Regions from separate parts of the Dysgonomonas sp. HDW5A genome, predicted to be linked through region 1. Evidence: riboswitches for the same ligand, from Rfam matches in the RefSeq annotation. Region 1 holds a riboswitch; each other region holds the start of a gene.
The links. A riboswitch is a leader RNA that binds a small molecule or an ion and turns the genes downstream of it on or off. The one in region 1 is predicted to bind cobalamin.

Region 1 (8,433 bases):
TAAAAATTCCACACAATCGGATGATTTATAAAAAAGCAATACTCTTCTTATTTATTTTTTGTACAGTGTCTTCAAGCATATTTTCCAAAGATGCAAAAGACGGTGTAAATAGTGATTTTAAGAATGTGAAATTGCTGGCTCCTGTATTTGAGAAATTATATCAGTTAGAGAAGAATAAGATAAGTAAAGTGAATATTGTTCATATAGGTGATTCGCATGTGCAGGCCGATATGTTTACCAATGTAATACGTCAGATTTTGCAAGCTAAATTTGGAAATGGAGGATATGGTTTTACTTTTCCTTATAGCTTAGCTAAAACCAACGGTACCAGCTATATTAAATATACCTCCAACACGATTTGGGAAAGTCGTCGTAATATTTATCCGGTGACGGATGTATGTGTCGGTTTAAGTGGAATAGGACTTTATACAAGTAGTCCCGATTTTGAAGTTAATATAGATGCAAACCCTTTGTATACCTTCAATAAGGTAAAGTTGCTTTACCCGACTAAGAATTCTTCATTTAAGATTAGTTTACCTGACACCGATTACCAAAGTGTAACAGCTAACGTGAGTGAGGTTACTTCACCTCCATCAACAGCCAAGAAGGATAATGATAAAATCGAAAACGAGAAGCCGAATTATATAATTCATAAGGTTGAGAGCAAAGAGACATTATACAGAATTTCACAGTTTTACAATGTTCCCATCGAAAAAGTAAAAGACTTAAATAATTTATCTTCGAATACGATAAGGGTAGGGATGGATTTGAAAATCCCATCAAAGGAAAAACCGGAGACAAAAATTGTTGCTATTCCTAAAGAGGTGAAAGAAGAACCGAAGAAAGAGATTTTGTTGAATACTATTCTTTCAAAAGAGAAAATATACGAATCGGAATTTATATTGCCGGTTTCATCTAATCAGTTAACTATTCTTCCAGGAAAAAAGGAATCTGAATATAATTTGAGCGGTATAATATTGGAAAATGATAAACCCGGAATTATTTATCATAGCATAGGTGTAAATGGAACAAAGGTTTCAGATTACAATAAATACCCTATGTTTTTTGATCAATTTCCTGCATTATCAACCGATTTACTTGTTATTTCACTTGGAACGAATGAGGCTTTTAATAAATGGACAACTCCTTACTATATTTCACAGATACAAATGTTTATAGATAAGGTAAGAAAAAATAATCCTAAGATGGTGATCTTATTAATGACACCCCCTCCTTCGTTATTCAAGAGAAGAACACCTAATACTTTTGTAGAGGGGTACGGAGAGGCGTTAAAGCAATTAAAGGATTGTGTTATATGGGATCTGTTGACTAAATTGGGAGGAGCTAAGGCTCCGCTCGAAAAAGAATTTGAGCCATTGATGGCGAAAGATAAAGTGCATTATACCAGAGAGGGATACGAAAAGCAGGGACAGCTTTTTGCTGCTCACTTCTTGGCTGCTTATGATAATTATGTAAAAAGTAGGACAAATTGAAAACTGTGTTAACTTATTTAGAATCTTATTTTTCTCTTTCGAGCGATCAAATACGATCGTGGTTTGAGTATGACCCAAGCAATCCGCTTTTATTTAGCACCAGTTTGTTTCTTGGATTTTTTCTGATCTTTTATTTGGTATATATCTTAACAAAGAAGTATGCACATTTTCGAACCGTGTATGTCTTTTTGTTTTCTATATTCTTTTATTATAAAGCAGGTGGAGTATATTTTATACTGTTGATATTATCAGCCCTGATTAATTATATTTTGTCAGAGGTGATGGACCTGTCTCCGAAGAAAAGTATCCGAAAATCAATTCTCACAATAACGGTCGTTCTCAACTTGCTGGTGTTGGCGTATTACAAGTATACCAACTTCTTTATCGATAATTTGAATGATTTATTTCACGGGAACTTTCAGTTACAGCATATTATTCTTCCTGTAGGGATATCTTTCTTTACCTTTCAGGCAATAAGTTATTCAATTGATTTGTATAGAAGGGAATTAAAGCCGGCAAAGAATGTGTTGGACTTTGCTTTCTATCTCTCTTTCTTCCCTCAGTTGGTCGCAGGCCCTATTGTTAGGGCAAAAGAGTTTTTACCTCAAATGTATCAAGAGATAAGCTTATCGAAAAAAGAGGCCGGGTTAGCTTTATTTCTGATAATCACAGGACTCATTAAAAAATCAGTAATCTCCGATTATATTTCATTGAATTTTGTCGATCGTATTTTTGATAGTCCCCTGAGTTATACCCCATTTGAAACCTTAATGGCTGCTTATGGATATACTCTGCAAATATATTGCGATTTTTCGGGTTACTCGGATATGGCTATTGGTATAGCATTATTAATGGGATTCAAGCTTCCCGAAAATTTCCGAACACCTTATAAATCGCTTTCTGTGACAGAATTCTGGCGTCGGTGGCATATTACACTATCAAGGTGGTTGAGAGATTATTTATATATTCCATTAGGCGGGAACCGCAAAGGGAAATTCCGCACTTATATTAATCTTTTTCTGACAATGCTTATTGGAGGACTTTGGCATGGTGCTGCTTGGAAATATATTGCTTGGGGTGCATTACATGGTGGAGCTTTAGCTGTAGAACGTCTGTTTAGGCAGTTTGTAAAGCTTCCTGAAAAAAATATTCTGGTCAATTTATTTTGTGGATTACTAACATTTCACTTCGTTGCTTTTTGTTGGATTTTCTTTAGGGCAGCAGATTTCGGTGTCGCAAGAACCGTTATCGAAAATATTACGAGGCTTGAATATAATCCCGAAGCATGGTTAACTGTAATTCAAGCATACAGGAATGTGTTCATCCTGATTTTTGCAGGTTTTATATTACACTTTACACCTAAACGCTTAAGTGATATGGTCGAAATGTGCTTTCTGAAACTTCCATACATCGGAAGAGCTATTATCGTAGGAGGAGTATTTTGGTTGGTGTATGCAACTGCTTCAAGCAGTACACAACCCTTTATCTATTTCCAATTTTAAGATCGTATACTCTTTGTTAATCAGGTAAGTATGTTAAAAAAGTGACTGATAATACAAGTACACAAGGTTGTCAACTTATAGAAAAAATAAATATTTAACATTCTTGTGTGTCGAGATTAATCTTTATAACATATCTTTGCAACGTTGTTTTGTTCCTGTAATTAGTATTAATAACAGGATTCAATAAGGGCAATCAGGTGAAAAACCTGAACAGACTCGCTACTGTAAGCATTTTATTTAGCAATAAAAAAATGTAAGTCAGAAAACCTGCAAGACGACAGATACTAAACAGCTTTCGAGAAATAGAGCTGAAGATCAAAAACTGTCGATTCATTCTTCTTTAGAATATTTCCATCGTAATTTCTTCATCATATTTTATCCGGAAGCTAAATCTATTATTGGTTTATTTGCTTTCTGTATATGAATTACTCTTATTTTCTGGTTGTTTTTTCTGTCTTTCAGCTTTTTTTCTTAGGAATAAATGCTCAGAGTAAAGATTCTGTACAAACACATCAGATTGATGAAGTAGTTGTAACTGCACAGATTAAACCATCAGCTTCTCTTTCGACCAACCTAATCCAAACCTTATCGGAATCAGATATAGACAAGACCGGAGTACTATCTGTTTCGGACGCTGTGCGTCGTTTCTCGGGAGTTGTCGTAAAAGATTTTGGAGGTATTGGAGGTATGAAAACAGTGGCTATCAGAGGTATTGGTTCTGAGCATACTGCAGTTTTATATGATGGAATCATTGTAAGCAATGCACAATCAGGACAAGTTGATATCGGAAGATTTTCATTGGATAATATTGCGATGCTATCATTGACAGTGGGGCAATCCGATGATATTTTCAGGACAGCCAAGGCTTCGGCTTCTGTTGGAGTATTAAGTATTACTACCAGAGAACCCTCTTTTACGGATAAAAGATATTCATTCCACACACAATTGGTTGCCGGATCATGGGGGCAATTTAATCCTTATTTATACTATGCATATAAATTGAATAAGAAATTTTCTTTTTCTCTCGATGGCAGTTGGCAAAGGGCAGATGGCAAGTATAGCTATGAAAGAAAAAATGTAGATGAAGTAATAAGGGAAAAAAGACAAAATACCGATGTCGATATTAAACGTACTGAGCTGAATATATTTGGCGAGTTAACCAAATCACAAAAACTGTCTGTAAAAGCATATTATTTTGATTCGGAAAGAGGATTGCCGGGAGCCATTATATTGTATTACAATAATAGTAATCAGCGTTTGTGGGATCGAAACTTCTTCACTCAGGCAAAATATATCAACTACATTAATGATAAGTTTAATTGGCAGATACAAGGTAAGTACGGACATGCGTATACACGTTATATCGATAAGGACGCAAAATATCCCGATGGTATATTAGAGGATATATATAAACAAGACGAATTATATCTTACAAGTACATTACTATATAATCTGGATAAAACAATCTCTTTTTCTTTTGCTCAAGATTATAGTTATAATACATTGACTGCTAATTTCTCGGGTTTTGCGGAACCTAACAGATCGACTTCGCTAACTTCTTTATCTGCAAAGTATGATGATAGGAATCTTACGGTTATTGCTAATTTATTAGGAACTTATATGAGCGAGAGTGTGGTTGTGGGGAGTAAGCCTGACAATAGAAAGAGATTGTCTCCTTCGCTCAGTTTATCTTACCGACCATTTAACTCTACAGGTCTTAGAGTGAGAGCTTCTTATAAAGATATATTTAGAGTTCCTTCGTTTAATGACCTTTATTACCATCGAATGGGTAATACGAGTCTGCGTCCCGAAAAAACACAGCAATATAATTTAGGATTAACCTGGTCAAATTCATTCTCAGAATTCTTCAATTATTTCAGTATAGCAGCAGATGTTTATCGTAACAATGTAAAAGATAAGATAGTGATTTATCCAGCTATGTTTGAATCGAAGGTCGTTAATCTAGGAAAAGTGAAAATTACAGGACTTGATCTTAATGTAAATACTCATTTTGAGATTAATAATAAATTAAACCTTCAGGTATCAGGCAGCTATACCTATCAGAAGGCAATAGATATAACCGATCCGGAGGATAAGAATTATAGAGATCAGATACAGTATACTCCAGAACATTCAGGTGCGGGATCGCTGACTCTCGAAAACCCTTGGGTTAATTTCGGATATTCATTTATAGCAAGTGGGAAAACATATGCAGAGCCACAGAATATCGAAAGAAACCGCATTGAAGGTTATGTTGACCATACTATTACATTAAACAGGACATTTCAACAGGGAAGATATAAGTTTCGTATACAAGGAGATATTGCCAATTTAGCAAATAAAACATATTATATAATAAAAGATTATCCTATGCCCGGCCGTTCTTATAGGATATTAGTAAGAATGAATTTTTAAGATTAAAGAATTAAACAAAAATGAAATCAAGAATACTTTTTTTTAGTACGTTAGTTTTTACAGTTTTATTTATTTTCTCATCATGTAGCGATGATGATAAGAATGATAATATAACTCCTCCTCAGTTAGTTCCTAATGGAGCATATGTTATTAATAGTGGAGGAAAAGGAAACAATGCAGCAAGCATTACATATTATGATTTAGATTCGAAACAAGTTAGAACCGGCATTTTTGAATCGGTAAATGGAATAGGTCTGGGCGATACCGGCGAAAGTATGATTGTGTATGGCAATAAAATATATGTTGCAGTTTATAACTCCGGGATTATTTATGTCTTGGATAAGAATTGTAAAATATTAAGTACTATACAAAGTGAGACGGCAGATAAGATCCAGCCACGCGAATTCGAAGCATATAATGGAAAAGTATATGTGAGTCTTTATGAAGGATATTTAGCCCGAATTGATACCACAACTATGAAGATCGACAAGAAGATTGCTGTAGGACCTAATCCGGAGAGTGTAAAAGCTGCTAATAATAAAATTTATGTAGCAAATTCAGGAGGTATGAATTCTAAAAACGGCTATAATAATACTGTTTCAGTAGTAGACCCTGAGTTAACTTCATCAAAGGAAATAGAAGTAGGTATGAATCCTCAGGAGTTTAAAATGGATAAATACAATAATTTATACCTGATCTCAAGAGGTAATTATAAAACGGATGAAACGGCTGTACCTAATAAACTGCAACAAATAAATACTACAACAGATAAAGTTACCGTATTGGAAGAAGGGCACTCATTTTTGATGTTTCCTTATGGCGATAAGTTGTATTTGGTGAATAAAGTATATGTAAACAGTATTCCGGTATCAACCGTAAGTTGCTATAATATTACAGAGAAAAAAGTTGTAGAAGAAAATTTTATAACAGATGGTACTGTAATATCGGATATATCGGGAATTGAATTTGAGCCTGCATCGGGTGATATATATGTATTAGCTGCCAATAAAAAGAATAATGGAGATGTGTATGTATTCTCTTCAGCAGGCAAATTACAAAACAAATTTGATACAGGAGGATCATATCCTATGGGTATCTCTTTTATAAAGAAATAATTTAGAAAATTTATTTAACAATTATAATTGTACTTTAAAATCAAACATAAAATGATAAAAAAGAATTTATTGTGGAGTATGCTCCTATTCGGAGCCACTCTAATCGGTTTTTCTTCTTGTAGTGATGATGATAACAATGATCCGGATATTCCTGTTGTAGAGTTTAATGGTGCTTATATCCTTAATGCCGGAAAATATGGCGGAAATTATGGAGCATTAACCTATTATGATTTTGGTTCGAAAAAAGTTTCAAATGTATTTGAATCCGCCAATGGTATAGGGCTGGGAGATACAGGTCAAGATATGATTATATATGGTAGCAAGACATATGTTGCGGTGTATGGTTCTGGTTTGATCTATGTTTTGGATAGCAATAATAAACTACTATCTACAATAAAAAATGATGCAGCAAGTCTTTTGGAAAAACTACAACCTCGTGCTCTTGAAAGCTATAAAGGAAAGGTGTATGTGACTTTATTTGATGGTTATTTAGCTCGTATTGATACTACAACATTAGCTATTGATAAACGCATAGCAGTTGGGCTTAATCCTGAGGCGGTAAAAGCTGTTAATAATAAGTTATATGTAGCCAATTCGGGAGGAATGAATTATAAAAATGGTTATGATAATAGAGTTTCTATTGTAGATGCAGAGTTGTCATCGAAGAAAGATATTACAGTTGCCGTAAATCCGTGTGAACTTAAAGTTGATAAATATAATAATTTATATTTAGTCTCTAGAGGTAATTATGGAGATGTGCCCAATACTCTTCAACAAATAAATACTAGTACAGATGCTGTAACTAAATTAGATGAAGGACGTTCGTATTCGGTATTTCCAGAAGGTGATAAACTATATATGTTGAAAAAAGAATATGATGCTAATTATAATCCATCGTCTTCATTTACATATTATGACATCGTAAATAAAAAAGTGGTAGAGCAAAGCTTTATTACCGATGGAACTGTAATAAAAGATATTAGCTTTATGAAATCTGAGTCTGCAACAGGCGATGTTTATATTTTAGCAGCTAATGGAACAAATAATGGGGATGGGTATATATTCTCATCGGAAGGAAAATTGAAATCTAAATTTGATACCGGAGCAGCTTATCCTATAGGTATCTGGTTTGTAAATAAATAATATAATTGTAACCAAAAGGAGTTGCCATGCAACTCCTTTTGATATATATATACATATGAGACATTCTATAATTTTATTATTTGTTTCGGTCTTATTGGTCTCTTGTTCCGGTAACGGTAACAAAGCATCTGTTGAGTCTGTAAATAATGCTGTTGATACAGTTTATACAGTAGAATATGCCAAAGGATTTACAGTCAAAAAGTATGCTGAGTATAAGGAAGTAACAGTTGTTGATCCTTGGGACTCTACCCGAATCTTACAGCGATATATTCTCGTAGATAAAAACAAGGCTCTACCTTCAAACTTGCCTCAAGGTACGGTTATTAGAACACCATTAAGTAGTGTGGTAGCTTATTCAACTATTCACTGTGCGACCTTAAATGAAATAGGAGTTCTTAGTACTGTGAAAGGGGTTTGCGAACCTCGGTATATTGATATAGATTATATTCAGGACGGAATAAAGAAGGGTACAATAGCCGATTTAGGACAGGCAGCTAATCCTGTTATCGAAAAGATTGTAGACGTTGATCCCGAAGCTATTTTTGCTACACCTATACAAGGGCGTACTTACGGGAGTATTGATAAAGCCGGCATACCCGTCATAGAAACTCCGGATTATATGGAACCTCTACCTCTTGGGCGTGCTGAATGGATTCGGTTTTATTCTTTATTTTTTGACAAAGAATCACAAGTTGATTCATTATTTAATAATACCGTAAGCAATTATAATGCAATCAAGGATAAACTGGCGTCGGTCAAAGACAA
Region 2 (8,433 bases), 1.3 Mb from region 1:
TCAGCTCGAATTAGGCAGTGCACAATCTGCATTTTTACCTAACAGGGTAGCCCTTACTTCTACCTCCGATAATATAACTGTTCCTTCACCTGTGGCGGGTATGATAGTATATAACACAGCTAGCACCACAGGCAGCAATATGGTTATACCCGGTTTGTATTTTCATGATGGAATAAAATGGTGTTACCTATACAATTCAGGCTTCTCAAATATGCTTTTGACATATCGTGATCTGCAAGCCTCGGTTACTACGGTTACTGCAAGTGCTATTCAACCTGAGAACACAATATTAATGAATTTTGGTGGTCCTATAGATATTACAGAAACCGGCGGATATAATTTCTCGTTCAGAATGTACGGGCGTACATCCAATACAACCAATAATGTCTTTGTGGGTATCTATTATTTATGGTGTATGACTTATAATCCGGTAACTAATGTATATACTCCCAAAGATGTGGTAGAATTAGATTTACCCGTTTATTCAACAGGTGTACCTATTACAGCCACTGCCACTTTGGGTGCTAATTTTACAGCCGGAGATAAAGTAGTTTTTAAAATCTCCCATTTGCCAACAGGCGATGAGGCGAATGTAAGGTGGACATTACAGGGGTATCCCGGGTTAAACGCAAATAAAACATCTGTTATTTATTGGAAAAATTACAATTAAGGTTTCAGTCCTCTTTTTACATTCTGTTTAACTGGAGAGATTGCACCTTTCAGATAATTAAGAATATAGAGAATGAAAAGTCTGTGTTTAATTGTAGATTTTTTCTGTTTATATCAATTTTAACCTATTCTTTTGCTCTTTTTTTGCGTGATTTAAAAACAATTGTATCACTTGTATGTTATATCTACACTAACGCCTTTTTATTACTAGGTTAAAAAGGACGAAGAATAAGATGAGTCCATAGTCTGTGAAGATTGTGGACTTTTTACGAGCATTCGATTACTTTAGAAAACACCTCTTGACTCATTTATAGGGTTAGAGGTGTTTTCTTGTAAATTTACAAACATTGGTTTTTAATATTATAACTAACTGCTCTGAGGAAGTATTGCTCAGATTATTTCTGTTTGGCAGTATCTTGTATATATGAAAAGCCCCAAGCATCACTGCTTAGGGCTTTCCAAATACTAAAACACCACAGCGGAATATCTTTCAGAATATTCCAATATTTTGTAACTAACAGAATCTTATCGGAATGTTATTATTCCGATTATTCAATTAGAGGATCTATGTAAACGCTTTTCTGACTTAGATATAGCATTACTTATAGCTTGATAGAAGCTATGGAGATTTGTTTAATCCTGAAAATGTATATCTGTCTTGTTGTGCGTCTTCAGCTTTATTCCTCGAAAGCTTCTAACGAATATTTATTTTGGCAGGTCTTCTGACTTACTCTGTCTGTCGAACATCCTTCCCATTTCTTGAATCGAAACAGTGGTGTGAGATTTGTTCAAAGACTGTTGTAGAGCTTACAGCAGCGGGTCTGTTCAGGAATTTCACCTGATTCTCTTTTCAGCATATATCCGTAAAATGGATTGATGCCACCAAAATCTGAAACAAAAATAATAAAAAAATCGAGAGTTTACCTTTCATTTCGGATATAAACTTTTCGGTTTTATTCTTATTTAAAGGAAAAGCCCCGAACAATCACTGCTCAGGGCTTTCTATACAAAATACTATAATTAGAAACTATCTATGTAATTATTCGGATTTAATCGATAGTGTTTTTCCGAGTTTAATTTCTTTAGCACTCTTTTTCCTGAAGAATAGTGCTCCCACGCAGATCCCTATTGCCAGCGAAAATAATAGGGAGGAAGTGAGTATAAAATTATATGCCGTTTCCTGCAAAATATGCGGTTCTTGAGTTGATAAACCATCTGTATAAATTCTGATCCATCCCATCATTGTTCGGTAAGCATACAATCCGGGAATCATGGTAATACATGCCGGCATCGTAAACACCACAGGTGGAGTATGCACTTTATGAGCACAGTATATACCTGCAATGCCAATAAATATACATCCGGCAAGAGTAGAGGATACTAACCCGAAATCGAAATAAAGAAGTATGAAGCGGATGCAATGTCCTATTCCGCCTAGCAGACCTGCTACATATACTACCCGCTTAGGTGTTTCGAAGAGCAAGGCAAACCCAACAGCTACCAGATACGCAAAAGCAATATCTTTGAACATCGAAAATATAAAATTGGTCATGCTGATTTAGTTTTAAAAATTACTTACCCCTATTAATGATATGCTGAGAGACATGCCTACTGCAATGCAAAGCAGTACAAAGCCACCAAATGCTCCACGTGCCAATGCGGTAGGCAGATATCCTTCGAAAAGATCTATAACCGAATTAATGAGTGGAACACCGGGAATTAAAAACAAAACAGAAGTTGCAATCGTTTTTTCGGGAGATTGTCCGATGTGATACAGCATATCCATTCCCGATATCATTGTTGTGACAAAAGCCGACAACAAAATGGCTATCATAGCATTAAATTTCCAGCCGATTACCTGTTGCCTTACAATTAACCCCACTGTAGCAGCAACAAAAGCAATAGAGCCGTTTATCCAGTCGCCACCTGCCAATATACATAGCGATGCACAGGCAAATCCTATGCCGATACGGATAAGCCATTTATTGTGTCGTGGAGTATGATGAATATCCGAAAGCTGTTTTTCAACTTCATCTATTGACATCTTTTCATCATAAGCTTTCCATGATAATAAGCTTATTTCGGTGAGAATGCCATAATGCACACCGTGCGTAGTAGCTTGACGATTGATAGTTGCTTTGTTTTCACGATTGTTCATGTCAACAACCGTAACAGAAATTCCGGTGAAAGAAATAAATAGATCGGTTTTAAAATGCCAAGTATCAGCAAAGCGTTGTACATTACGGTTGATACGTCCGCAATGTGCCCCTGATGATAGCAGTAGAGTACTCATATCGAGTATAAGTTGGGCAAACCGATCAGCCTGAATCATTTTGTCTGTTTCCACGTATGTAATTATTCGTTTGAAAAAATTATTACAAACAGATATTTTCTTCAGAAATATTAGACATAATCAACTTGTTTATGTACAAGTCTGAAATGTGCATCTAACAATCTTTAAAATCCTAAGATTGTTGTCTTTTCTAAAAAATAAATATCGTTATAAAATTTACGATTGGTTGCACCTCTAAAACCCGAGAGGATTGATCCTTTAAAATATTGGCAGGTCTTCTGACTTGCTCTATCCTTAAACTCCTTCCCGTTTATTATACAAAACAGTGGCGTAAGATTTGTTTAAAGACTGTTGTAGAGCTTACAGCAGCGGGTCTGTTCAGGATTTTCACCTGATTCCCTTTTCATCATTGCCTGTGGATACAGAAAATGACACCAAAAACTGAGGTAAAGATAATATATGAATTTGTCAAATCATAGCGATCTGAGCAATTTTAAGTTCACAAGACTAGTTACTTTTTCATAACAACAATAGATGGTTGTGCCTCAAGAGTGTGATAAATAGTTCGAATTGTTTAACGAGGCTCTGCATGAATTCTATATTCATTGTATTCACCATATTCTTCATAATGTGAGTATAGAACCATTTTTGATTTGGGAGTAATCCATATATTAAGAGGTTTTGCCCCTTCTACTCTGTTTTCAAATAATTGATTATACTCTTTTAGAAATAGATCTCCTTGTTTTTCGGTATATGTTGGTTCAGAATATAATGTGTTGATATAGTCCGATAGAATTTTTTCACTTTTTTGAGAGAAAGTTTTCTCATCATCCTTTCCTTCATTTAATAGAAATAAGGTGATAGCTGGAATACTGTCTTTTATAGATTGATATGTTGCAAAAGTATAATCTTTGGCTAAAATATCTGCATAAGCAGTAGATCCCTTAGACTCTTTGACATCTACCCAATTAAAATACAAAAAATCGGTATTCTTTTTGAGAACATTAATATCGATACTATCGGAAGTTATGATTTTATTATCTTTATACCCAAGCAGAATGGTTTTATACTTACCCGGGAGAAAGAAAACCTGACTCCATTGGTTGATAAAAAAATCTTTTTTAAGAAGATGAAAACGACCTAGATCAGGTACTGTCCATACTAACGAATCGTATGTGTTTTCTATATCGAATAGTGTCCCCCCTTCTTCTGAATACAAATTAAAAACAAACATTTCATAAATATTGCCTGTAGTTTGTTCTGCTTTAAACTTTAATTTTATTGTTGGGTTTGTAATTTCTTGGTTATCATCATCTGAATTAGAACACGATGAAATGAACAAACCAATTAATATCATGCAAATGGGGTATCTCATAGTATTATATATTTTATATCTAACAGAATTATAGTAGTATTGACGTAAATTGTATTTTACAAATATAATCTATAAAATTGATAGGGTAGGGATTCTTTAAAAAAAAGAAGGTCGATATGAAACGCTTCATACCGACTTTCTTATTATTAGAGGTGATTATTTTAGAAATCCTGATTTGTCAAAGTCCAGTCATTATCGAAAAATCCTGCAACTTCCATCCCTGTCAATCCATCTTTCAGAACATCTGCACGATAGATCATCAGATCAGGAAATCCGGTAATACCCGATATATAATTGTTTGGAGATGTAGCACGCATACCTGCATCACCTGTTCCGGCAACAACACCAACAGAGGCAGTATTGCTGTTTGGATGCGGATAAACGAAATAAGTGCCCAGATCATCCCCCGTGAAAGTTCGTCCGCCGGCTGTAATTACTCCTTTGCCAACTTGGATAGGACTGTTTTTTAGCAGCACAGACCAAGCACGGTTGTTATCTTTGTTTCCGTAGATTACGACATTACGATCAGGGTATTTAGCTACAGAATATTCAGTATCAGCAATTACGTCGATGGATCCGTTTCCTCGATAATAGAACGTTTCTGCATCAAAACGCGCTTTGTTTTGATACCACTCGTTTTCTTTAGCCGTTCCGTTTGTCGAATATACAAATACAACGTTATTAGTATAAGCGTTTTTGAATCCGCCATAACGTGCCGAGTATTTATGCTTTAGATTCATACCGTCTTTTATAAGCCATTTATCACCTTCAAGAGCTAAAATTGCTTTTTTAGCGGTAGGAACAGATAATGTTTGTCCTGCAATATCAATTGTTGCTTGTGCATTAGGCAGAGCCAATGCAGGAATATCAAGAACCAATAAGGTAACGTTTTCTATTTTGGTAACCTTTATTGTATCGTTACTCAAATTGACTTTTATATTACTAAAGTCGTATGGTTTGATTTGTTGTTCAACATTTACCCAATAATCAGTAGGAGAAATTGCCGGAGATGCTGTGTGAAAATCTATCTCTTTAACATCCTTAGCCTGAGGAATAGAATGACGAGAAAAGAATTCAAAAATAGGAGGCCAGTCGACACTATGATCGCCAAACCAATGTTCTCCTCCCGGATATTCGTAATAACAAAAATCGGGATGGAATTTGCCTAGTACCTCACGCATACGGCGAGCTTGTGAAGGAGAAACAACACTGTCGGCACTTCCGTGGAATACGTATACTCCCGATTGTTTCAAGTTGGGAGCTAACGATATAACACGACCTCCGTTACCACCACGCTTGAATGCGTTGTAGTTTGAATTTTTGTCATGCATATCGTCGCCTCTTCCTCTTCCATAAGCAGCAATATCGGGATAACCTGCCGATGGTGCAACTGCTGCAAACTTATCGGGGTAAGTTGTTCCCAGAAACCACGAGCCATGTCCGCCCATGGAGTGACCAGTGAGATATATTTTCGAATTGTCTGGCTGATATATACGTTTAGCTTCTGCTAAAACTTCCAGAGCATCCATGCGACCCCATTCTTCCCAGTTAAATCCGTAAGGACGACGATTGGTTGCGGCAATAATGTCTGTCCAATCTTTCGATTTGTATGCTCTTGCTTGATTGCGGGCTTCTACACCTGCTCCGTGAACGGTAAGCACCATTGCTTTTGTATCTTTCTGATTGTTACGTATGGCAGGAGCAACGCTAAAATACTGTACACTACCATCTATACCACTCACAAAGGTACGCTCGTGATGAGCCGAGGGTAAAACCTGACGTAATTCAACCTCTGTCTGGTCGATTACTTTTCCCGATTTATCCAGTAATTCGATTTTCGCCGTAACCTTTCCATCCGCAGAGCTACTGTTTGCAACGGCAGGAATTTTATATCTTAACTTTCTTACAGACAGTTGCATTACATCCTGAGTTTTATACTCTTCTTTTCGGCCGTCGGGAAGTGTAGCACGTATCGTTAATCCCTGTAACGGTTTTTCGGTTGAGTTTATTACCCGGATCGCAGCCCATTTAGAGTCGTCTTCTCCTATAATAATATCGGGAATGGTCATGTCACGTTTGGTGAACATAACAGGCTTATCGGGTTTCACCAATTTAGAAGCTACCTTGCCAAAACGTCCCGGTGTATAAACAAACTCGTTAAGACCTTTCTTTAGTTTAATTGGAGTCAGAGTATAACCAAAATCGTAATGATCGCCTTCGTGAGGCATTCCGTTTACGTATGTGCGTGTACCTCCTGTTGCTTCCAATAATACGATTTGCTCTTTGGGAGAATCATACGATGTGTATAAAAAAGCAGAACGCATTTCGGGACGCTTAAACAGTCCTGTAGAATCGGATTCCATAGCAGCCCATGTCCATTGAGGAAGTGCTTCCATGGCTTTTTCTCCATTGCTTTGAGCTAACCATTTCAGGTATGCATCTTCTACCTGACTGTCCATATTAGGATAGGAATAGCCAATTGTTGCATTGTTTGTCGGGGTTTTGAAATTGCCAGTAGCATATAGCCAGCCGATCATATCCTGTCCATTAAACAATGTTCCGGGATTAGTTCCACCCGGTAATAAAAAACCGTTGCGGAAATGGTGAGATACTTCTCCTTCATCAGTTTTTTCAATCTTTTCTTGTCCGAAAATTGTTACAATATTTTGTGCGGAGATATTGCTGGTGGAGATCATCGACATAAACAATAATCCGGCAACTTTTGCACAAAAAAAACGTTTTCTCATAATCGTTATTTAAGTAAATTCAAATATATATATTGCTGTATTTTTTCTTTCGCTCGACCTATATGTTTACACTTTGTGAGTAAATATCCCTACATCTGAATAACAAATAGATTCGAAACCTTAAAAATAATTATTTATTATAATATTCGAGTAATAAAATGGCAAGAGAATACCGAATTAAGGAAGTTCAACCAACTTATTTTCTAAAAGAGACATAATTAATCTCTCATTTTATCAGATTAATGTATCTTTGGGACTTATTTGAAATAAAAGAGAGTATTTAATGATTATTTTTCAATTATAATGGGCTTAAGTCCTTATACTTGTGAAATAATAACAAGGCTTGTAAGCTTAGAAATAATCAATTCTTAATAATGACTAATTACGATATTTGTTGTGTAGGGCATCTTACGTTAGATAAAATAGTTACGCCCAAAGATACTGTTTATATGTCGGGAGGAGCCTCCTTTTACTTTTCGAATGCGGTGAGCAATCTCGATTCCAATTATATATTGGTGGCCGGATTAGCCGAATCGGAAATGAAAGCCGTAGAAGCATTACGTGCCAGAGGTTTGACTGTGAATGTTATGATATGTAACCATAGTCACTATTTCGAAAATATATATGGAGAGAATCAGGATAACCGTACACAACGAGTTTTAGCCAAAGCCGATCCGTTTACTATGGATGTAATGGGCGATATTCATGCCAAATACTTTCATATCGGAGCATTGATGGCCGATGACTTCTCAATTGATTTTGTGAAAGAGCTATCCAAGAGAGGACGTATTTCTGTTGACTGTCAAGGTTATTTACGTGAAGTGCGTGGCACTGAAGTTCATCCTGTAGATTGGACTGATAAGCTCGAAGTATTGCAGTATGTTGATGTACTTAAAGCAAACGAGATGGAGATGAAAGTCATTACAGGCACAACCGATGTTTACGAAGCCGGGCGTATGTTGTACAAATGGGGTGTAAAAGAAGTATTGCTCACATTAGGCAGCATGGGATCGGTGATCTATGATGGTAAAGACTTTACAATGGTTCCGGCTTATCATGCAGATGTAGTGGATGCCACAGGATGCGGTGATACTTATATGGCAGGATATTTATACAAGAGAGCCAAAGGAGCCAGCATGGAAGAATCTGCCAAGTTTGCCGCCGCCGTTGCAACTATTAAGATTGAAGCATTCGGACCTTTTACAGGAACCGAAGCAGACGTTCAGAAGATAATGGAAACCAGAGAAGCTAAATTACCGGATGACGAAGTATTAGCCAGTTTGGTCTTTTAAATAAAGTAAAAGCGAAAAATAGAAAAAGGTTGTCCGTTTCGGGGCAACCTTTTTTTA
Region 3 (8,433 bases), 1.4 Mb from region 1:
GTGAGAGATGACAGGTTATTTTCAGGATCTTCTGTTTTAGAATAATGAAATTCGTGACCTTTGATCGATTGTCCGTTGTAATTAAACGAACGATAGCCTAATTTCAATTTCATGTGCTGCATCGTAGCCTTTTGTTTCAGAATATTTACCATCGGATATTCCACCCCGTCTTTATCGGCAATAGAAGTACATAGATACATCATACCCCCACATTCGGCAATGAGTTTACCTTCGTTTTCTATATAGGAGTTAATGCTTTCCAGCATCGGCTTATTAGAGCTTAATTCCGATAGATATAACTCAGGATATCCTCCCGGAAGATATACCAGGTCTGAATGTGATGGTAATTTTTTATCAGTAATGGGACTGAAAAATGTAACGTTACCCAATTGTTTCAGGTATTCGATATTTTCGTGATAGATGAAATTGAATGCCTCGTCATAGGCGACCGAAATATTTAGGTTGCCTTTTTCTGTCTTTGCCTCTTTCGATATATATAGAGGTCTGATTATTGAAGTTATCTCGAGTAATCGGTCAACATTGATATGCTTTTCGATAAGGTCTGCAACCTTATTTGCAAATTCATCAAAAATAAATTCTTTTTCGATATTTAAACCCAGATGGCGGGAGGGAATTTCCACATTTGTATCTTTCGGTAAATAGCCGAGAGCTTCGAGTCCCACATCTTCACAAGCATCTTTCAGATAGCTGTAATGGCTTTCGGATGCAACAAAGTTGAAGATAACACCTACTACCTTTATTCCTTTATAAAAGTTCTTAAACCCATACAATAAAGCTGCCGAAGAATAAGCCATCGATTTGGCATTGATAACCAAAACAACAGGCAGATCGAGTAATTCGGCTATTTGTGCACTGCTGCCTTCCATTCGGTCGTAACCATCGTATAAACCCATAACCCCTTCGACAATGCAGGCATCGTTTTGAGCTGTATATTTGGTGTATACCGATTTTACATGATCGGACGACGCTAGAAATACATCGAGATTAATCGAATGATTCCCCGATGCCATATCGTGGTATTTGGTATCTATATAATCAGGGCCACACTTAAAAGGCTGGGTTCTTAGCCCTCTGTTTTTCAGAGCTCTGAGTAATCCCAATGTAACGGTTGTTTTGCCCGATCCCGAGGTTGTAGCGGATATTAATAGACGAGATAGCTTATCCATATAAAAGTATAATAAGTAACGTTAAATATTTGGTATTGTATTTTATAAGCATAAAAGCACCAGGTTATTATGCTTTTCGAAGTGACAAAAGGTCTTCGGATTAAGGTTTACAAAAATATAAAATCTATATCATAAACTGCATCTATCATACTATTTGTTTTATTTATTTTTCTGAATACAGTCTCTCTAAAATAGATTAAAAGTATCTTTGCATCCGTTAAGGTGATGCTTGGAGACATCCGTCTCGAGCATTTAAAAGGGAATTCGGTCAGAATCCGAAACAGTGCCCGCTACTGTGAACTCTTTAAAATTTTGAACAAATCTTTTGCCACTGTTCTTGTGAATGAATGGGAAGGCGTTCAAAATAGAGTGAGTCAGGAAACCTGCCTAACAAACCAGTTATTTACATATTCTCGGGGTCAAGAATATTTTTATAAACAATTTATTTTCATTCTTAAATGAGAAAGAAACTATTGCTGACGGCACTGGGGTGCTGTGTAGTAAGTGTTGCTTTGGCTCAGATGACTTTGCAAGGAAAAGTTGTTGATGAGGACGGGCAACCTGTATTGTGTGCAACGGTACGTTTGGAGAAAACGACAATCAGTGCAGTGACTAACGGCAAGGGCGAATTTGTATTCAAAGATGTGCCCAATGGTGAGTATGTAATGCGGACGAGTCGTATGGACTTCGAGACCCAAAAACACGATGTAAGCCGTACGGATAACAATCTGCTTATCCGGCTGAAAAAATCTTATTTAAACCTCAATGAGGTGGTTGTGACCGGAACAGGAACCTATCACCGCTTGAAAGACACTCCCGTTCCTGTTGAAGTAATAACTGCTAAAGAAATTGCTAATACGGGAGCTCTCAACTTCGAAGATGCCATATCGGCTTTATCTACTTCCATTAATACCAAAGGTGCTTACAATATAGTGATGAACGGACTCAGAAACAAGCAAGTACTGATTCTGGTCGATGGTAAGCGTCTAGCCGGTGATGTTGGAGGAGACAACGATCTGGAGCGTATCGACATGAGTAATATCAAACGCATAGAGGTGGTAAAAGGAGGTGCATCGTCGCTTTACGGATCCGAAGCAATGGGAGGCGTAATTAATATTATAACCAATACTCCTCAGAACTCGATGGATATTGTTTCCGCTACACGGATATCCAAATACGGTCAATTCAATCAGAATGCGAACGTTGGTTTTAAGGTTGGTAAATTTATATCGCAAACCACTTACCAACGCAGGCAGACCGAGGGATGGCAATTGAGTCCGTATGAAATAAAATCATTAAGCAAGCCTACTCGTGATACTTTGGTCGAAACAGGAAAGCAGGCTATGGCAGCTTATCACTCGAATACGGTTTCTCAGAAATTTGTATACAATCCGACAAAGAAATCGTCAGTTTATACCAAAGGGGTTTACTTCGATAAAAAAACAGACCGTCCCTATGCTGATTATGTTTACGATATGTTTTACAAAGATTATAATTTTGCTTTGGGCGGCGATTATCATTTCAGAAAACATATCAATTACATCACCTTCGACAGCTATTTTGATAACTACGAATACTATAAAGATTACCTCAAAAAGTCAGGAAAGTTTGAAGCCGGAGATCGTGATCTAACCAAGCGTCAACGTCTTTTTAATACCACCGTAAAAGGGGTATTTAGCCTGGGCGAAAATAACAAACTGAATACGGGTTTGGACTTTATGAATGAGTACATGAAGAACCCCGAAAGCTTGGCTGAATCAAAATCTGCATATACGATGGCATTTTATGCTCAGGATGAAATTAAAGTCATAGAGCGTCTCTCGGTAGTTGCTGGATTCCGTTTGCTTCATCACGAGACATTCAAGAATAAGTTTACTCCAAAAGCTTCGGCTATGTATGCTTTGGATCATTTCAATTTCAGAGCATCGTATGCAATGGGATTCAGGGCACCCAATTTGCAGGAGTTATATTATGATAAGATCTCGGGAAGTATGGTTAGTCAGGGAAATATTAACCTGAAACCCGAACGGTCTAATTACTTCTCTTTGAATACCGAATACATCAGCGATCATTTTACATTTTCGATAACAGGCTACATCAATAATATAAAAGATATTATCGACAGGCAGGTACAACCCTTGACTCCGGAGGATGAAGCAGGCGGAATCAAAACCCGTTATATGTATAATAATGTATCGAAAGCCCGTACACAAGGCGTAGATGTCGCCATAAATACTTTTCTGGGCGATGGATTTTCGATAGGAATCAATTACAGTTATTTGGATGCACGTAACAGGATAGATAACAAGCCATTGTTCGGGTCGAGCCGCCATACAGGAATTCTGAACGGAAACTGGATGAAAGAATGGAAAAGCTACCGATTGAATGTGAACCTGAATAGTCGTTTACAGAGCGAGACATATTACACAGATATGAATGCACGTCCTTTCCAGTTGTGGAATCTGGCAACCAGCCATTCTTTTACAGGGGCAAAGAATCTGATTTTTGAACCCGGATTCGGAATCGAGAATATATTTAATTTCAGAGATGAAAAACCTTTCGGGAGTAAATATGCAACTACTTCACCGGGAAGAACCGTATTTGCGAGCTTAACCTTAAAGTTTAAAAAGTAATGAAAAATCTGTTTCTTATATTATCAATCATTGCTTCGGTACTGAACGTATCTGCGCATGGTGGGAAAAACCACGAGCATTCTGATATTTTTGAGAATGTGCAAGCGGGCGATAAAGTTGCCATCTTGATGGTACACTTTGGAACGACACACGACGATACCCGTTCTTTAACCATAGATGCTATGAATAAAAAAGCTCAGGCAGAGTTTCCCGATGTAGAACTGCGTGAAGCATATACGGCACGTATAGTAATTAAGCGTCTGGGAGAAAGAGGAATCGTAAAACAAAAACCGTTGGATGTTCTGAACCAATTACAGAAGGAGGGGTATACCTATGTTTTGGTACAAACCTCTACTATAATTGATGGTGTGGAAATGGAATCTTTGCAGAAGGATATTGCCGAAGTGCAATCGCAATTCAAAGAAATCAGAATTGGCGATCCCTTGTTGTACAGTCCCGAAGATTACGAAAACCTGATAAATGTATTAACCAAAGATATTGATTCCCAAACTGCTTATGTTTGGGTAGGGCATGGAACCTATGATTCTAATACCGCACAATATGCAATGCTCGATTACATGCTGAAAGCTAAAGGACATAAAAATTGTTTTGTGGGAACTATCGAAGGATACCCGTCTTATGACGATATGTTGCAACAATTGAAAGCATCGGGATTGAAAAGAGTCGTACTTGTACCTCTTATGTTTGTTGCCGGAGAGCACGCCAAAAATGACATTGCCGAGGACTGGAAAACAGATCTGGAGAAAGAAGGCTATTCGGTGGATGTGAAAATGGAAGGATTGGGACAAAATCCCGAAATACAGGATCTATACATTTCCCATTTGAAGTTTATCTCAGGACATCGTAAAATCGGTATCATGGAAAAAAAAGCTATCTATGAAGTTACCGGTGAAAAGATGTAGTAGGGGCGTCAACCCTTTTTTCTCAAAACATATAGATATTCCCAATATATAAGGAAATCATGAAAAAAATAATTTTTTCTGCTATCGCATTGATGGCAGCGGTTGTTATGTCAGCTCAAAATAAGAGCATGGTAGATACAGTGTATTCTATCAGTGAAGTAGAAGTAGTAGATTTCAGTAGAAAAAAAGTAGAAATAGGCAAGTTGGATGTTCCCATCGAATATCTGCCGATGACCATAAATACAGTGTCTTTCAAAGACCTTGAAATACGAGGAATTACCAATATCGAAGACGCTGTAAAATTTCTTCCCGGTGTGCGTATGCAAACCTCTTACGGAGCATTTCAAACCCTTACGGTTCGAGGTTTTAATTATACCCCCATCATGGTGGATGGTATAAGGGATGAACGAACTATGATAAACTCTTATCCTGTGGCTGATCTTACGGATATCGAGTCGATGGAATTATTGAAAGGACCGGCATCGGTTCTTTACGGACAATCCGTTATCGGTGGAGTTCTCAATATTGTCAGAAAATCGCCTACTCCTTACAATGTGGTGAATGCTCGTATGGCGTATGGAAGTTGGGAGAACAAACAAGCTACCATGGATTTTGGCGGAAAGCTATACAAATCGGTCAATTATAGAGCATTACTCAATTATGCCGATCAGAACGGATGGAGGGATAACGGAAACAAACGTTTCTCGGGTTATTTTGCCTTAGCCTCTAAAATAGATGCCACAAGTAACATTGATGTTCGTGGAGGATTCAACCGTGACTGGTATGGTACAGAGATAGGTTTACCACCTAATATTACAAACGATGTGTACAGCAAAGATGGAACTCTGTTTCTTCAAAAAGGTCAGATGCAATCGGGGCTGAATAGAGAATCGCGTTACAACAGTCAGTCCGATTTTTTCCAAAACTACGGATGGAATGTTACCATGAAATACGATAAAAAGTTTGGCGACAATCTGAAACTTCAAAATTACGCTTCGTATTATGACGATGATATTAATTATTTCGGAACAGAAAGTCTAAAATATCTGGAGAGTAACGATGCTATTTATGATCATTTCTATCTCACCAAGAATAAAGCAGGAGACGAAATTCGCAAATATATCTGTCTCGATACCGTATATCTGGCATCTCCCCTGCGTTTTTCTCATATGGCGAAAACATTTAGCAATCAATTCGACTTGTCGGGAAGCTTTTATACAGGAAGTATTAAGCATAATTTCATCGGAGGATATACATTTTCGCAAATGAATCGTAACTCGTATACAGGGTATAATCTGGCACCCGTAAACGATCCGCTTAATAGCAAATACGATGTGTATGGTCCCGGTCTTTATTCACATTTGGCAGTAAATAATCCTCAAAGTATGGGTTATATGAATACCTCTTTCAGCAAGGCCAATATCACTAAAAGTTATATGCACAGTATCTACTTTCAGGATTTAGTGGAACTCGATGATAAATGGAAAGTGATGTTGGCAGGACGTTACGATTTCTTTAAGTATATGCGGGCAACAGCACCTACGTACGATGGCGAAAGACAATATCACCGATCGGAACAAACGGCATACAGCATTAATAATACATCGTCGTTTACCTATCGTGCAGGTGTTGTTTATATCCCGACAAAAGACCTTTCATTATATGGTTCAATGGCTTCGTTCTTTAATCCTTATCGTGATTTCTATGCTGAAAATGTAATCTATGTCGATGCAAATGGTAACAGGTTTTTTCCAACGGCAGGCAAAGAAATATTTAAACCTCAAACCGGTTACCAAGGTGAATTAGGAGTTCGTTATAATCTGGGAAAATATGCACAGGCAACAGGTAGTGTGTTTTATATCATAAAGAATAATGAAAAGAAAACCTTAAAAACGGGTGTTGTTGATGAAGACGGAATCACCAAATCGGTAGTGGGTCAGGTAGGTTCGTCTGAATCCAAAGGTTTCGATCTGGATATTACTGTTTTTCCTGCACAAGGACTTAATGTCATGCTAGGGTATGCATATACGGATGCTACTATTCGTGACTTAAAAACCAATGAGTATATGGAAACCGAAACCCAAAAAGGAAATATGTTGACCGGTGTTCCTAAAAATACATTCTTCGCAGCAGCCAATTATCTTATACAAAAAGGAGTATTTAAGAACTTGGGTTTTGTGGCTACCGCTTCGTCTATGGATAAAGTATATCGCAATACCGATAATACGTCTGAATACCCATCGTATTGGTTAGTTGATATGGGTGTTTCGTATAAGTTGAAAAATAACGTTCGCCTTTCGGCAAATGTAAATAATGTATTCGATAAAGAATATTTCAATCAGTCGTTAGGCTCTCAGATGGTTCCAAGTATGCCTCGTAATTTTTTGCTTACAATGGCTTATTCTCTAAGATAATATGCTAAAAAGAATCATATATTCTATTCACAGGGTGCTGGGGACTTGCCTCTGTATCCTATTCCTTATGTGGTTTTTGTCGGGTTTTGTGATGATTTATCACAACTTTCCGAGAGTAACACCGCAAGACCGTAACCGAGCAATAGGTATACTTTCTGCTGATATGCCCGAAATAGAGGAGGTGCTTAACCGCATTTATCCGGATACTTCGATTCAAAAAATCAACCTGAAAATAACAAGTTACGGACAATCGGCTTTTGAAATCTCAACCAAAGACAGCAGCTATAATCTTGTTGCCGATTCGAGCGAGTTTATTCGAAAAGTAAGCTATGCACAAATCGAAAATTATGCCCAGAAATGGTGTTCTGCTGATATTGTGAAAGTAGATACACTAAGTGAAGTAGATCAATGGATACCTTTTAACCGATTGGCAAAAGATATGCCTATCTATAAATTTCACTTTGGAGATTCCGAAAAGCATCAGCTTTATATATCGTCACGTAGGGGAGAGGCTCTACAGTTTACCGATAAAAACAGTCGCTTTTGGGCATGGTTGGGAGCTATTCCACATTGGGTTTATTTTACTTCGCTGCGTCAGGACGGAGAATTATGGAATACTACCGTTATTTGGTTGTCGGGTTTAGGATCTGTTATGTGCCTATTAGGATTTGGTCTGGGTATTTATATGCTCGTAAAGCAATATCGAAGGAAGAAGAAACTAGGCACACCTTACCGAAAGTTCTCTTATAAATGGCATCATGTATTAGGTTTCGTCTTTGGGATATTCGTCTTCACTTTTGTATTTAGTGGGATGATGTCATTGGCAAGTATTCCCGATTGGATTATCAAGGAAAGTAAACCATCGGGCAGACGAGGAATGTTCGGCTCTTCATCCATGTTAAAAACACAAGCCTATCAATTAGATTATCGGGCGATCTTATTATACTATGCCAATGATGTAAAGTCTCTTGAGTGGACAGGCTTTGACAATACTCCGATCTATAAAGTCGTAACTACCGATAGTACCTATGTGTTGGATGCTTCTGCAAATAATATAACTCCACTCATTCTTACGGAGCAAGTTGTAAAAGATAAATATACGAGTCAACATAAAGAACCGATTGCTGTGTCGGTAATGACCGAATACGATAACTATTATGTCGATCGTAAGAATAAATTACCATTGCCCGTTTACAAAATAGATATAGATGATGCAGACAGAACGACTTATTATGTGAATCCTCAAACGGGAGATGTACGTTCTTTCACTACAAAA
Region 4 (8,433 bases), 1.4 Mb from region 1:
AAGTTCTGAATCCAGAAGTTTCTCAGGTGTTCCATGTCGCCTGTTGTACCAAACCAAACTTGATTGTTGAGCCATTTTTCAGCTCCTTTCAGATCGCCCTTTTCGATGATCTTATTAAATTCCGAGATATTGCTTTTAGCACCTGCAACTAGTACAATTTTTTCTTTCGAAAAAGGAGTGTATTGCACATTCAGCGAATCGTCTTTCTGTGGAGAGATAACAAAGTCTAGTAAACCTTTATCCAGATCTCCCAGCATTTGAGGGTACATACCAAACTTAGAGATCAAATCAAAAGGCAGTTCGCTTATATACGGCTCCAGTACGTGTTGAAATGTCTCGAAGCACATACCGATACTTATGCTTGTTTTATCCGAATTGGCATTTCTGTAGAAATGTCTTTCAGCAGCTTCCAATTTGTCTACTCCTTCTACAATAGAGTTGTAAAGGATGTTCCCGTGTTCGGTTGCTACCATTTTTCGGGTTCCTCTATCAAACAGTTTGTATCCGATATGAGCTTCCAACGATGTCAGATGTAAACTAACTCCGGGCTGAGATATGTATAGCTTGTTTGCAGCAGCCGTAAGTGATCCTGTCTCGTATATTGCTTTGAATGTTCTGAACCATTCAAGATTTACCATAAATTTTATATATTATAATTGTGATACAAATATATGAATTATATTATTTTGATTATTAATTAATCCTCTCTATTTTTGTATCGTAATTATAAAAAAGATCAATATTAAGGTTATGAAAAAAATATTTGTAATAAATGCAGGTCAAAAATTGGGCGAATCGGAAGGTCAACTGAATAAAACATTATCAGACTGGACTGCCGGTTATTTTAAAAATAGTGGAGAATATGAAATCAAATTTACCGATATAAATAGCGAGTATAATTTGAGCGAAGAGGTCGAAAAGTTTGTTTGGGCAGACGTAATTATTTATCATACACCTATCTGGTGGTTTCAGTTACCTTTTGGCTTTAAAGAATATATTGACCGTGTATTTTCCGAAGGTCATCAAAAAATCTATGTGTCTGATGGTAGACGTTCGGCGAACCCTACACGTAATTATGGAACAGGAGGGGCTTTGCATGGCAGAAAGTATATGTTGACTACAACGTGGAATGCTCCGGAAGAAGCTTTTACAATTGAAGACGAATTTTTCAGACAACACAGTGTGGATGATGGGGTCATGTTTGGATTTCATCAAATGAATCAGTTTATAGGATTATCTCGAATAGAGAGCTTTCATTTTTATGATGTGATGAAAAATCCACAGATAGACCATTCAAAAGAAATATATCTCAAACATTTGGAGAAAATAACACCTTCTCTTTAAACAAGAATTTATCTAACTAACCTTTGTTTGCTAAAGGATATCTTTTCGAATATCAATATGTAGATTGAAAAAAGGTCGGGACTAATTTTAGTCCCGACTTTCCTTACTTATGTATTTCCCATGCTAAGGGCTAGATCGCGTTGTTGATTGAAAAACCGGATACGTTCCATTTCTCCACTCTCCGAAATTAAGGTAGAATACCTTTTAAGAGAGTCTATCCATTCTTTTTGGATGTTACAAACAGTCAGGTTCTGAGAGTCTATAATGTTGATGGAAAATACCCTTAAGAAACTATTTTCACTACCCCCGTATTCGAAATGTATGTAGGAAGACTCTAAGTCGATATTCGATATATAGATGCTTACCTCTGTCCCTGTTCTCTGCGTGCCTTTTGCAGCTATAGATTCAAGTTCAGATATCATCTCCATTAATTCATTCTTGATAAGTTTGACATCTATATCTGATAATAAATTTAGTTTATAAAAATAATTGACATCGCCAATGAACGATTTAAACACATTCTGATCCATTATAAAAGTTGTGTGTGAAATGTGTCTGTGTTCGGCTACAAACCTTTTTTCAGTATCTGAAATTTTTAGAGGAACCACCATGTCCTTATAAGTTCCCATATGAGGGGTTGCCTGCATTTGATATATCCACCTGTATAAACGAAATTTGGCAATATGCCGATAAGGAAGATAAAACATATAAGGCAAACTGTTTATCGCCAGTCGTGCTTTGGAGTCCTCAGATTTATGCATTTTTTGAAATAGCCGAATACAATGTTCCAGTTTTTCACAGTAGTAGTCGAGAGGATTCTTTTGTTCGTTCAGGTTCAAGTCTAAATCTAAATCGTAGAATGCATGTTTCGAATTTTTTATATTTACAGTATTATCCAGTGAAATAGATAACTTCGAAGATATCAGGAATGCTTCCTCAAGAGTAAAAGGAACGTCTCCTCTCAGCCGGCGATAGACTGCTTCTTTACCCATCGAAAGTATGTCCATAAGGAGATTCGCTATATTGATATCGTCTGATACATTATTTCGGATAGCCGCAACGAGTTCATCGTTTAGTTGATTTTTCATAAAAATATTTCTATTGCTGAACAGAGAATTCTGTAGATCAGTATAAGGTTGATAAAAGTACAGAATTTCATTTAGCCTCTTTGTAGTGCAGGAGCCCCATTGTCCTAAAAAGGATTAAATGATGTTGTAGAGGGTATAGAAGTTTTAATTTTAGATTTCGTTTGTTAATAAATTCGAAGATTTATGCGGATTCTTCTTATATATACTCTTTTCTTGAAAAATAAAAGACACTCTTATACAAGAGTGCCTTTCGTTATTTCGGTAAAATGCAATGTTTCTTTCAAACAGTCAAACAGTCTTTTTTTTATTTAGAAATTTAGGATTTATTCCAATATTATAAAATGTGCTGTTTGCTACTTCAAGACATGTAGGACAAAGGCATCCATCATATGTATCTTTAACATAATCGCGTAAACCTATCGCTTTATTGGTTTTGGAGCAATTGCATAATTCAACTCTGTCTTCTCTGCATCTGAATGATGTCGAACAACGTGGACATATTTTTTCCATAATTGTAATTTTTTAGTTTGTTATTTAATTTAGGTCTCAGGCCTATTTATTATCTATTCCAGAATAATATCTGCTTATCAATATTTTACTTGTCAAAGCAATAAATAGTTCTGTGAACTTAAGATACTTTCTGTACTTCCTATTTATGAAGCTTTGCTTCTGTAAAATTTTTTCGCTTTTTCGGATTGTTGGGTAAGTATAAATACAGACTTGTAGATAACGGAATATACATAACAAACATCCCCGAATGTGAGATGATGTATATAAATACCAATTAAATAATCAAAACTGAATTTTACTTTGTGCTGAATTGTCTTTAATCCACGAAAGACAAAACTATTATTTTATCGGCAGGTCTTCTGACTTACTCTGTCTTTTAGAACATCCTTCCCGTTTTTCAACAGTGGTTTGAGATTTGTTCTTAGACCGGTGTAGAGTTTACAGCAGCGGGTCTGTTCAGGATTTACACCTGATTCCCTTTTCATCATTTATCCGAGACAACGGATCAATGACACCAATAATTAATAACAAAGTTGTGAATAAAAAATGAGAAAGTTGTTCAAAATGGAAAATTAGTTATTAACAATATTGAAAAATGTTTTCCAAAAAGAAAATTATGTGTCGTATATCGCTCTGTTGGATGTCTCCTTTATCTTTCAGTTTTATGAATAAAATTCAAACATAATCTTATGGAATCAACTTTTTTGAGAGAACGTAATCTGTAGAATAAGCAACATAGGTAAACGTGATAAGAGGGCGTGCTTTATAGATTCTATGATTGGAGTGTTGCTGTAACTTTATATTTGCTATTTTTGCGCCTTCAATTAAAAATTATAAATGGAAACAAAAAACGTGAAAATTGAAGTTGCCGATCCTACCACACTCGGATTGTTTGGTTTGGCGATTGTAACACTTGTAGCATCATCTCAAAAGATGGAATTGACTTCAGGTCTTTCTTTGGTATTACCTTGGGCTATATTTTTGGGTGGTATTGCACAATTAATAGCTTCTTTATTTGATTTTAAGCATAACAATTTATTTGGAGCGACAGCCTTTAGTGCCTACGGCTTATTCTGGATTGGTATGGCTATGAGCTGGTTGATCAAGCTTGGTTGTTTTGGGGATACATTGGCACAGGCGGTAGATGTAAAGCAATTGGGTTTTGTTTTTGTCGGGTATATGATATTGACAATTATCTTTACTATATCAGGACTTAAAATGTCGAAAGCGATGTTTGTTCTTTTACTTCTAATTGTAGTCTTATTCTTAGGGCTAGCATTAGACTCTTTTGGTTGTGGTCATGTATGGCATGCGGTAGCAGCTTATGCAGAGTTGGCTATATCGTTGCTTACATTCTATGTATTAGCAGCAAAATATTTGAATAGCTTTTTCGGTAAAAATATTGTGCCTGTAGGAAGTCCAATATTAAAATAAAAAGTTTATTTCAGTTGAAATAAAAAAAGGCATCTCTTTCGGGATGCCTTTTTTATTATTTAGTGTAAGCAGAGTAATAAATAATCTGCGATTTTGATCTTATTGTTTTCCGCTGGTAGCAATTTCTTTATTGATCTTTTTAACAAGACCTTGAAGAACTGATCCCGGTCCTAGTTCTACAAATTCAGTAGCACCGTCAGCAATCATATGTTCAGCCGATTGAGTCCATTTTACAGGAGCAGTCAATTGAGCAATCAGGTTTTTCTTGATTGTAGCAGGTTCTGTTTCAGCAACTGTTGTTACATTTTGATATACAGGGCAAATAGGAGCCGAAAATTCAGTTTCGTTAATTGCTTTCTCTAATTCTTCTTTAGCCGGATTCATCAATGGAGAGTGGAATGCACCACCAACACTAAGTTTTAGAGCACGTTTAGCACCAGCCTCTTTTAATAATTCGCAAGCTTTATCGATACCTGCATTTGTGCCCGATATTACAATTTGTCCGGGGCAGTTATAATTTGCAGGCACTACCACCTCGTCGGTAATAGAAGCACATATTTCTTCTACTTTTTCATCGGGTAAACCAAGTACGGCAGCCATTGTCGAAGGATTCAATTCACAAGCCTTTTGCATAGCTAATGCACGTTTGTAAACAAGTTTCAAACCGTCTTCGAAAGACAGAGCGTTGGCTGCAACAAGTGCCGAAAATTCTCCTAAAGAGTGACCGGCAACCATATCAGGTTTAAATTCTTCACCTAAAGTTTTAGCAAGAATTACCGAGTGTAAAAATATAGCTGGTTGGGTTACCTTAGTTTGACGCAAGTCTTCGTCTGTACCACTGAACATTAAATCTGTAATGCGAAATCCAAGAATCTCATTCGCTTTTTCGAATAAATCTTTAGCTACAGGAGATGTTTCATACAAGTCCTTACCCATTCCTACGAATTGTGCACCTTGACCCGGAAATACAAATGCTTTCATATTGATTATAATATTGTTTAATATTGATTGGCAAATTTAATAAAAAAGATAAGAATATACATCTTCTATAATTTAGTGAAGAAAGTTATTGGTGTAAGTCTCTGTTATTAATCGAGATCCATAAACTGTATAATAACTTCTCTATTGTCGTCAGGATATGTGGCGTGAAACTGATCGATAGTTTCCTGCATGTCTCTTATTGTTATTTCGGGACAATCTTCGCCCGGAGTATAACTTTCTCCTATAGGTATGGCAAACGAACCGGCCATGCTGTTATTGCCCATACCTATACCCAGAGAGAACCCTTTCTTTATTTTATCTCTATCGGTAGGAGTCCACTTCATGAAAATATCTCCTACATAATATGCTTTATCTGCTTCTGTTAAAGATAGTGTAAGACAACTATTGGTGAGTATTTTGCGGAAAGTACCACCGTCTTTATATTGGATAAAATCAGTAAGGCTGTTTCCTGTTTGCATTTTGAGGCAGAAAAAACCGTCTTTTCCAACTTTTACTTTAGCTGTGCCTCTGGGGCTCCTCAGAAAATTTAACTCGATCTTTTCATGATCGATTTCCGAATCGTTATCTAAAATAAATCGTCCGAATACTATCGTTTCATTGGGTTTTGTTTTTATCGGCTTACTACTGCTGCATATCATAAAAGTGGATATCGCTAATATGAGTAGGATAATATTCTTCATCTTGTTTATTCTGTTGAGATTATATTGCAAATGTAATAAAAAGGTCCGGTGCTAGGAAAAACTCTTTTATATTTGCAGCTTAATTATCAAATCTATGGATTCAAAATCAAAGGAACGTTTCTTTGTACATTTTAAAGGAAACCGTTATAAATTTATAAGCCTGGCTAAAGACAGTGAAACTTTAGAGGATATGGTTGTTTATCAAGCGTTATACGGTGAGTATGGTATTTGGGTAAGACCTGCATCTATGTTTTTTGGTAAAGTAATAGTCGATGGAGTAGAGGTCGACCGGTTTAAAGAAGAACTTTAAAGTAGTTTACAACTATAAGTCAATAAAAAAAACAGCCTCCCATTTCTGAGAGACTGTTTCTATTGAGGTGATTGTTTTTTCTCACTTTACATATTGCACTTTACTTGTATCCCTTGTTTTAGCTTCGGGACTTTCGTTTTTATATCCGATGGCAATACCAAAAGCCACTTCGTGAGTATCGGGCATATTGATTTCTTTCAGAAACCCTTTGGCATCAGGATCGTTGAGTATACTGGCCATATTACCAATAGTACACGTTCCTATGTCCATGGATTCTGCACTTAATAATATATTTTGAGCCAATAATCCACAATCGACAGCGCTATATGGATTACTTTTATCTTTAGCTACAATAATAAGAGTAGGAGCTCCATGAAATACGCTGAAACCAGGTTCTTGAGAGCGTGCGGCACTACCTTTAAGTTCTTTACCTTTTGCTTTGTCGACAAAGCTATCATTAATTCGTTTCAAGAGATCAGCATTTTGAATCACACGTACTTCCCACGATTGTCTGTTTAAGGCACTGGGAGCGTTGATTCCGCAATCGATAATAGTATCTAGCTGAGCTTGATCTATTTGTTCGGGTTTGTATGATCGGATGCTTCTGCGGTTTTTAATCGCTTCTACCACTTCATTCTTATGTTCTGGTGTAATTCCCATAGTTTCTTTTTTGCTTTCTTGACAAGAAATAAAAAATAAAGATCCAACAAATAAGAGTAATAGCTTTTTCATATTCTACTATTTTTACTGGGCGTTTTCGAATTGTTTTAAGAAACGAACATCGTTTTCAGAGAACATACGTAAGTCTTTCACTCTGTATTTTAAGTTGGTAATACGTTCGATACCCATACCTAAGGCATATCCAGTGTATACTTTACTGTCTATTCCGCAATTTTCAAGAACGTTTGGATCGACCATTCCGCAACCCAATATTTCTACCCATCCTGTGTGTTTACAGAAAGGACAACCTTTTCCTCCACAGATATTACATGAAATATCCATTTCTGCACTAGGCTCGGTAAATGGGAAATACGAAGGGCGAAGACGTATTTTAGTATCTGCACCAAACATTTCTTTTGCGAAGAAAAGCAATACCTGTTTCAGGTCGGCAAACGATACATTTTTATCGATATAAAGAGCTTCTACCTGATGGAAGAAACAGTGTGCACGGTACGAAATAGCCTCGTTACGGTATACACGTCCCGGACAAATAATACGGATAGGTGGTTCTTGTTTTTCCATCACACGGGTTTGTACCGATGAAGTATGCGTGCGCAATACTACTTCGGGACTGCGTGCAATGAAGAATGTATCTTGCATATCGCGTGCAGGGTGATCGTCAGCAAAATTCAATGACGAAAATACATGCCAGTCGTCTTCAATCTCGGGGCCTTCGGCAATTGAGAAGCCTAAGCGTTTAAATATATCGCAGATTTCTTTTTTTACCAACGAAAGAGGATGGCGGCTACCCAATTGTATCGGGTAAGCTGTACGGGTAAGGTCTATCGTTTCGTCCGTAGAACTGGAATTTTCCAGATTCTCTTTCAATTCGTTGATTCTATCCTGAGCCTTGGTTTTAAGCTCATTCAGTTTTGCTCCTAATACTTTTTTCTCTTCTGCTGCTACGTTTCTAAAATCGTCCATAAGGACAGAAATCGCACCTTTTTTACTTAAAAATTTGATACGCAAATCTTCCAGCTGTTGTGTATTGGCAGCCTTTATCTCTTCTATTTCAGATAGTAGTTTGTTTATTTTATCAATCATCAGATTAAAACTTAGTCTTTATACGATATTTAATCACAAAAATACACTTTTCTTTTTTAAATAGAGAAACAGTCATTCAATAAAGCCCTGTGACTTTAATTATTTTTTGTTACTTTGCTTTTCAAAAAGATCGAAAAAAAGGTTAGCCAAATGATAGAGCTAAAAGATATAACAAAAGTATTCAAGCAAAAAGACCGAACCACAACTGCACTTTCCGAAGTATCTTTATTTGTTCCCAAAGGGAAGATTGTAGGAGTAATAGGTGAATCGGGAGCAGGAAAAAGTACGCTTATTCGTTGTG

Region 2: it holds a riboswitch for cobalamin, as region 1 does, so the genes downstream of both, G7050_RS11500 (threonine/serine exporter ThrE family protein) here and G7050_RS17045 (TonB-dependent siderophore receptor) in region 1, are expected to answer to the same signal.
Region 3: it holds a riboswitch for cobalamin, as region 1 does, so the genes downstream of both, G7050_RS11295 (TonB-dependent receptor) here and G7050_RS17045 (TonB-dependent siderophore receptor) in region 1, are expected to answer to the same signal.
Region 4: it holds a riboswitch for cobalamin, as region 1 does, so the genes downstream of both, G7050_RS11155 (cysteine-rich CWC family protein) here and G7050_RS17045 (TonB-dependent siderophore receptor) in region 1, are expected to answer to the same signal.

The regions. Positions count from the first base shown of each region.
Region 1 is NZ_CP049857.1:4,114,959-4,123,391, reverse strand. It holds gene G7050_RS17060 (hypothetical protein) at 1-31, shown strand, start outside; gene G7050_RS17055 (LysM peptidoglycan-binding domain-containing protein) at 66-1,493, shown strand; gene G7050_RS17050 (MBOAT family protein) at 1,499-2,995, shown strand; cobalamin riboswitch at 3,128-3,285, shown strand; gene G7050_RS17045 (TonB-dependent siderophore receptor) at 3,416-5,410, shown strand; gene G7050_RS17040 (YncE family protein) at 5,431-6,525, shown strand; gene G7050_RS17035 (YncE family protein) at 6,577-7,668, shown strand; gene G7050_RS17030 (ABC transporter substrate-binding protein) at 7,724-8,433, shown strand, end outside.
Region 2 is NZ_CP049857.1:2,766,315-2,774,747, forward strand. It holds gene G7050_RS11490 (hypothetical protein) at 1-670, shown strand, start outside; cobalamin riboswitch at 1,364-1,571, opposite strand; gene G7050_RS11495 (threonine/serine exporter family protein) at 1,709-2,221, opposite strand; gene G7050_RS11500 (threonine/serine exporter ThrE family protein) at 2,234-3,016, opposite strand; cobalamin riboswitch at 3,213-3,416, opposite strand; gene G7050_RS11505 (hypothetical protein) at 3,537-4,337, opposite strand; gene G7050_RS11510 (prolyl oligopeptidase family serine peptidase) at 4,499-7,084, opposite strand; gene G7050_RS11515 (PfkB family carbohydrate kinase) at 7,459-8,376, shown strand.
Region 3 is NZ_CP049857.1:2,714,349-2,722,781, forward strand. It holds gene G7050_RS11290 (cobyrinate a,c-diamide synthase) at 1-1,187, opposite strand, end outside; cobalamin riboswitch at 1,391-1,593, shown strand; gene G7050_RS11295 (TonB-dependent receptor) at 1,646-3,820, shown strand; gene G7050_RS11300 (sirohydrochlorin cobaltochelatase) at 3,820-4,743, shown strand; gene G7050_RS11305 (TonB-dependent siderophore receptor) at 4,803-7,157, shown strand; gene G7050_RS11310 (PepSY domain-containing protein) at 7,159-8,433, shown strand, end outside.
Region 4 is NZ_CP049857.1:2,676,369-2,684,801, forward strand. It holds gene G7050_RS11140 (LysR family transcriptional regulator) at 1-638, opposite strand, end outside; gene G7050_RS11145 (NAD(P)H-dependent oxidoreductase) at 751-1,344, shown strand; gene G7050_RS11150 (hypothetical protein) at 1,452-2,432, opposite strand; gene G7050_RS11155 (cysteine-rich CWC family protein) at 2,721-2,942, opposite strand; cobalamin riboswitch at 3,274-3,476, opposite strand; gene G7050_RS11160 (acetate uptake transporter) at 3,780-4,376, shown strand; gene fabD (ACP S-malonyltransferase) at 4,476-5,357, opposite strand; gene G7050_RS11170 (hypothetical protein) at 5,465-6,058, opposite strand; gene G7050_RS11175 (DUF1653 domain-containing protein) at 6,153-6,368, shown strand; gene G7050_RS11180 (nitroreductase) at 6,450-7,100, opposite strand; gene pheS (phenylalanine--tRNA ligase subunit alpha) at 7,113-8,132, opposite strand; gene metN (methionine ABC transporter ATP-binding protein MetN) at 8,283-8,433, shown strand, end outside.